Linked DNA regions of Desulfitobacterium hafniense DCB-2. The main gene of each other region encodes a partner of the protein of the gene in region 2 in a complex. Links are inferred from orthologs where the notes say so. Each region holds a gene or a part of one and is shown on either strand. Other genes may lie near its edges. The genes, in order: secG and secY.

What was found.
Region 1: the proteins of secY (region 2) and secG are in contact, whole or in part, in a crystal structure (PDB 5AWW), measured with the Thermus thermophilus proteins. The link is inferred for Desulfitobacterium hafniense DCB-2 from one-to-one orthologs. Residues at the interface, in WP_096411648.1 of Thermus thermophilus: Leu14, Gln16, Arg17, Phe20, Ile34, Pro35, Pro37, Ile72, Arg108, Arg109, Asn112, Gln113, Arg116, Ile117, Ile120, Pro145, Gly146, Trp147, Phe152, Phe155, Val156, Val159, Thr160, Val162, Ala163, Gly164, Ala166, Leu167, Trp170, Glu173; in WP_223903268.1 of Thermus thermophilus: Tyr5, Ile9, Tyr12, Leu13, Ala16, Leu19, Val20, Val23, Leu24, Gln26, Glu27, Pro28, Gln30, Gly31, Ala32, Asp34, Leu35, Met36, Gly37, Gly38, Ser39, Ala40, Asp41, Leu42, Phe43, Ala45, Arg46, Val48, Tyr53, Thr56.

The regions. Positions count from the first base shown.
Region 1 is NC_011830.1:5,029,798-5,032,809, forward strand. Bases 207-2,894 are described here. They hold secG (preprotein translocase subunit SecG), read right to left. Parts: upstream 1,819-2,894; coding sequence 1,594-1,818; downstream 207-1,593. Other genes in these bases: DHAF_RS23505 (sodium-translocating pyrophosphatase), read right to left, coding at 207-1,370; eno (phosphopyruvate hydratase), read right to left, coding at 2,020-2,894. Outside these bases: more of DHAF_RS23505, read right to left, coding at 1-206; more of eno, read right to left, coding at 2,895-3,012. UniProt on the Bacillus subtilis protein: Involved in protein export. Participates in an early event of protein translocation.
Region 2 is NC_011830.1:477,589-480,852, forward strand. What follows is about bases 93-3,032. They hold secY (preprotein translocase subunit SecY), read left to right. Parts: upstream 93-887; coding sequence 888-2,177; downstream 2,178-3,032. Other genes in these bases: rpsE (30S ribosomal protein S5), read left to right, coding at 93-230; rpmD (50S ribosomal protein L30), read left to right, coding at 242-424; rplO (50S ribosomal protein L15), read left to right, coding at 443-886; DHAF_RS02300 (adenylate kinase), read left to right, coding at 2,189-2,842; map (type I methionyl aminopeptidase), read left to right, coding at 2,835-3,032. In the rest of the region: more of rpsE, read left to right, coding at 1-92; more of map, read left to right, coding at 3,033-3,264. UniProt on the Bacillus subtilis protein: The central subunit of the protein translocation channel SecYEG. Consists of two halves formed by TMs 1-5 and 6-10.

The DNA.
Region 1 (3,012 bases), 4.6 Mb from region 2 along the record:
GTGGTGTTCCCTACAGAGTCCAGTTTATCCGTGGTCTTGCGGACACTGGGATCCAGATCAGCCATCTCTGCGATACCGCCGGCATTATCGGCAACAGGTCCAAAGGAGTCGATGGCTACAACCATACCGGCCGTAGAAAGCATGGCCATAGCAGCCATAGCAATACCAAAGATACCGGCTGCTGCAAAAGAAACATAAGTAGCAACACAGATCACGACAACAGGAAGAGCGGTACTCTTCATTCCGGTAGCCAGACCTTGAATAATATTGGTGGCGGCACCGGTCTCAGAAGCTTTGGCAATAGCTTGGGCAGGAGCCTTCTGATTCGAAGTATAGTACTCGGTCAATAAACCGATCAGAATATTCACAACCAATCCACAGACAATAGCAATAAATATATTGTTAGCAGTCAGCGTTAAGCTTTCACTGACATGGACAGGTTCAGTGATCATCAATTGGACGATGGCGTAGGAAGCAATGGCCGTTAGAAGGTTAGTTCCCCATAAGCCTTTGTTTAAAGCCGTTTGAGGGTTGGCATTTTCCCCGGTGCGCACGAAAAAGCTGGCGATAATCGAAGAAAGTATTCCCGCGATACCGATCATCAGCGGCAGCATAAGTCCGGAAACTCCCCCTCCTAGGGATTTGAAAGCCACAGCGCCAATCAGCATCGCCGCAATGGTGGTAGCAGCATAAGATTCAAACAGGTCGGCGCCCATCCCGGCGGTATCACCCACATTATCCCCGACATTATCGGCGATCACAGCAGGGTTACGGGGATCATCTTCAGGAATGCCGGCTTCGACTTTACCTACCAGGTCCGCACCCACGTCGGCTGCTTTGGTATAGATACCACCGCCGACACGAGCAAACAAGGCAATGGCACTGGCACCAAAGGCGAAGGAGTTAATGGTCTCCGCATCCTGGAACCATAGGAAAAGAGCGGCAACCCCAATGAGACCTAAGCCGTTAACAGAAAGACCCATAACCGCCCCGGCGCGGAAGGACACGCCCAAAGCCTTGTTCAGGCTGGTCCGGGCAGCTTCCGTGGTCCGGGCATTAGCCCGGGTGGTAATTCCCATGCCCACATAACCGGCCACAGCGGAAAGCAGCGCTCCCACCAGGAAAGATACAGCCGTTTGCCAGCCTTTTAAAAAAGTTAGAATAAGAAAGATTATGATTACAAAGGGAATCAGTGTTTTGTACTGACGGTTGAGGAATGCCATGGCACCCTCTTGAATCGCGAGAGAAATCTCCTGCATCCGAGCATTTCCCGGGCTTTCTTTTAAAACGCTACTTGCGAAATAGAAGGCAAATGCCAGCCCGACTAGACCTGCTAGGACAGCCCATATAGGCGTTGAAGCAAAATCCATTGTCAAAAAACCCCCCTAAATAATGAAAATTTTTATATTATGTAATGAGCCAGGTGTCCCCCAAATACTAATTCAGTTTCCGTTTGGCGCCATTAAAATTACAACTTGGGATTGTTCATTATTGATTTTGGTAAGGTAATGGATATTTTTTTTAAAGGATTATCTTTCTGCGATGATCTTCTATTTCTACGGAAGCTGAATAAAGGGAGCAGGGGACCTGGCCTTATTTCATGAGCCAGGCTACCCCCAGAGAACTCAGCAAAAATATTGCAGCTGAAGCTATGCTAACTTTTTGAAAGACAGCGTCCAAGCCCTTCTTTTTCCCAAAGAAGGATTCGCTGGCACCACCAATAGCTCCCAAACCTGCACTCACACCGGATTGAAGTAAAACCGTTGCGATCAGGCCTAAGGAGCTAAGAACTAATATTACGGTTAGAAAAATCACCATACCTATTCACCTCCTCAATCTATTGAAAACCAATCGGAAGCAATCGCCTGCCTATACCAGGTAAACCGCCACTTCTCCCCTGTTTTAAGACACAGAGAGGGTGTGGCGGTCATTCCCTATGGTTTTAGCCAGTACCGCTATTTTAGCATAAAAATTTGACAAATGGCAATAGTCTATACCCTAGCTGTCAATATATGGCCTTTAACGGCCCAGAGCCTCATGGCCCGGGTAAACTCCGGTTTCCCCCAGCTCTTCCTCGATGCGGAGAAGCTCGTTATATTTTGCTACCCGTTCTGTCCGGGCGGGAGCTCCTGTTTTAATCTGTCCCGCATTCACAGCGACAGCTACATGAGCCATGGTCACATCCTCGGTCTCCCCGGAACGATGGGAGATGACCGTTGTGTAACCGGCACGTTTGGCCATCTCAATGGCATCCAGCGTTTCGGTTAGGGTTCCGATCTGATTGAGTTTAATTAAAATCGAATTGGCGCATTTTTCTTTGATGCCCCTGGCCAAGCGGGCGGGATTGGTGACAAACAGATCATCCCCGACCAGCTGAATCTTGCTTCCCAGTTTCTCGGTAAGCTTTTTCCATCCTTCCCAGTCTTCTTCGGACAAACCATCCTCGATGGAAACGATGGGGTACTTTTCAACCAGCTCTTCGTAGTAGGCAATCATTTCATCCGCCGTCTTGGTCAGGCCTTCTCCTTCAAGATGATACTTGCCATCACGATAAAGCTCCGTAGCCGCTACATCCAAGGCCAGAGCGATATCTTTGCCAGGTGTGTAGCCGGCACGCTGGATAGCGTCCATAATAGCCAGGAGGGCATCGGCATTGGATTCCAGGCTGGGAGCAAACCCGCCCTCATCCCCAATGGCAGTAGCCAGTGACTTTTCCTTAAGAACAGCTTTCAGACTATGATACACTTCGGTTCCCATTTGCAGAGCTTCGGCAAAGCTCTTGGCACCGACAGGCATGATCATAAACTCTTGAATATCCACATTATTATCGGCATGCTGACCACCGTTGAGGATGTTCATCATGGGGACGGGGAGTTCTTTGGCATTAACCCCGCCCAAGTATTGATAAAGAGGAAGCCCGACGCATTCCGCAGCCGCTTTGGCATTCGCCAGAGAAACCCCCAGAATAGCATTGGCTCCCAGCTTGCCCTTGTTTTCAGTGCCATCCAGAGC
Region 2 (3,264 bases):
CAGGCTCCGTACTGCTCAAGCCTGCAGCAAAAGGTACCGGAGTTATTGCCGGTGGAGCGGTCCGTGCCGTTCTGGAAGTTGCCGGTGTATCCGATATTCTCACCAAGTCTCTGGGATCAGCAAATCCTCACAATATGGTGAACGCCACCATGGCTGCCTTAAAATCTCTGAAGCGGGCGGAAGATGTTGCTAGACTCCGCGGTAAAACCGTAGAAGAAATTCTGGGTTAGGAGGGTTGGCAGTGAAAATTAAAGTAACACTCGTAAAAAGCCCCATCGGGTATTCAGAAAACCAACGCAAAGTCCTTAAGTCTCTTGGCTTAGGTAAAATGGGCTCCAGTGTAGTTCATGACGATACCCCCAATATCCAAGGGATGATTCGCAAATGCGCACACTTGGTTGCGGTGGAAAACGTCGCAGAATAAAAGGAGGTGTTGACGAGCATGAAATTGCATGAACTTAAGCCTGCACAAGGTTCAACGAAAGCTCCTAAGCGTTTAGGCCGTGGTATTGGCTCCGGAACCGGAAAAACTTCCGGTAAAGGTCATAAGGGCCAAAAAGCCCGTGCCGGCGGCGGCGTACGTCCCGGCTTCGAAGGCGGCCAGCAGCCTCTTTCCCGCCGGATGCCCAAACGCGGTTTTACGAACATCTTCAAGAAAGAATATGTTGTCTTGAATGTCCGTGATTTGGAAGAACGCTTTGAAAATGGCGCGGTAGTCGGTTATGAGAGCCTCTTTGAAGTAGGACTCATCAAAACGATTAAAGATGGTGTAAAGATACTGGGAACAGGAGAACTGACCAAAGCTTTGACAGTCCAGGTGGACAAAGTCAGCCAAACCGCGGCAGAGAAGATTGTAGCTGCCGGTGGAAAAGTCGAGGTGGAATAAGATGATTGTCGATTCCCTGAAAAATGCCTGGAAATTGCCAGAGATCAGGACAAAAATCGGATTCACCTTACTCATGTTCCTTATTTTCCGTATTGGTGCTCATATCCCGATTCCCTTCATCAACCATGACATTTTGTCGAATATCCTGGGATCGGGAACTTTGTATGATTTCTTAGATACCTTCTCCGGTGGATCCTTTAGGAGGTTCTCAGTCTTTGCGCTGAGTATCACTCCTTATATTACGGCATCGATTATTCTTCAGCTTTTGACCATTGTCATCCCCTCCCTGGAGCGTCTTGCTAAAGAAGGGGAATTCGGACGGAAGAAAATCACCCAGTATACCCGTTATGGAACCGTCATCCTTGGTTTCATCCAAGGTTTTGGTATGACCTTTGGATTGCGCGGTGCCCTCATCATTCCCAAGCCGGGAATGGAATGGGCTATCTATCTCTTAGTGGCTTTGATCCTAACCGCCGGAACAGCATTCCTGATGTGGCTGGGAGAACGAATCACTGAGAATGGGATCGGTAACGGGATCTCGCTGATCATCTTCGCCGGGATCGTGGCCGGAGTACCGGATGCGATTAAACGCATCGCCGGACTCCTCAGCGTTGGAGAGATCAATGTTTTCTCCGTATTTGGACTTATCGTGATTGGTCTGGGGATCATTGCCGGAGTTGTCTTTATTCAGGAAGGTCAACGCAGAATCCAGGTTCAGTATGCTAAGCGTGTGGTTGGACGCCGCGTTTATGGAGGTCAATCCTCCCATATTCCTATGAAAGTCAACCAAGCCGGGGTTATTCCCATCATCTTTGCGATTAGCTTGCTCGCTTTCCCGAGCACTATCGCCACCTGGATGGACCCAACCTCCGCCTATGTACGATTTGTTAACACGTGGTTTGTCATGAACGGCTCGCTGACTTCGATCCCTTACCTGATCGTTTATGCGGTGCTGATCATCTTCTTCACTTACTTCTACACAGCCGTCAGTTTTAATCCGGTGGATGTGGCAGATAACCTGAAGAAGTACGGCGGGTTCATTCCTGGACTTCGCCCGGGCCGTGCTACCTCTGACTATCTTTCCAAAATTTTAAGCCGGCTTACTTTAGCCGGGGGAACCTTCCTCGCCATGATTGCGGTTCTTCCGAGTTTAGTCATCGGGCTGACTGGAATTCCCAACATCACTCTGGGCGGAACCTCACTCTTGATCGTAGTGAGCGTTGCGCTGGAAACCATGAAACAGTTGGAGTCCATGCTGATGCAGCGGCACTACCAAGGGTTCATGAAGTAAGGAGGTAAACTATGAGAGCAATCCTCATGGGGCCCCCTGGGGCAGGTAAAGGAACACAAGCTGCCGATTTAATTACACGGTATCAAATCCCTCATATTTCTACCGGGGATATGTTCCGGGCTGCGATTAAAGCAGGAACTGCCCTGGGAATGAAAGCTAAGGAATATATGGATGCCGGTTCTCTCGTCCCTGACGAGGTAACCATCGGGATCGTTGCTGAGCGATTGGCAGAACCCGATTGCAGCAAAGGATTCTTGTTGGATGGTTTTCCACGGACAGTCGCTCAAGCGGACGCTTTAGACAAGATTCTCACCCAGCTCAAGATGAATCTTGACGGCGTGATCAATATCGAAGTTCCTGAAGCAAAACTCCTTGAGCGCCTGACAGGCCGCCGGATTTGCCGGCAGTGTGGAGGGACCTACCATATGGTTTTCAATCCACCCGCAGCAGAAGCGGTTTGCGATAAATGCGGTGGAGAGCTTTATCAACGCAGTGATGACACTTTGGAAACCGCCAAGAACCGGTTGCAGGTCTATAATGATCAAACTCAGCCCCTCATCGATTACTATCGAGAAAAGGGCCTGCTGAAGGAGATCAACGGGGACCAGGATATTGCCCAAGTGCTGCAGGATATTGTGGACGCTATGGAGCATGGGCATGATTGAGTTAAAAAATCCTTCTCAGATTGCCGTGATGCGAAAAGCAGGGAAGATTGTGGCTGACACTCTCCAGCTGATGCGTGAAAACGTTAGGCCGGGAATCACCACGGGGGAGTTGGATGGAATCGCTGAGGAGTATATCCGCAAATGCGGTGCCGTTCCTGCCTTCAAAGGGTACAACGGATTTCCCTCCTCTCTCTGCACTTCCGTCAATGAACAAGTGGTTCATGGCTTCCCCGGTTTAAGGACTCTGAAATCTGGAGATATTATCAGTATTGACTGTGGTGCGGTTTTTGATGGATATGTGGGAGATGCAGCAATTACCTTACCTGTAGGCGAAATTTCCGAAGAATTGCAGCTGCTGCTGCGGGTTACGGAAGAATCTTTAATGATGGGCATACCCCAAGCTATTAAAGGCAACCGCCTTC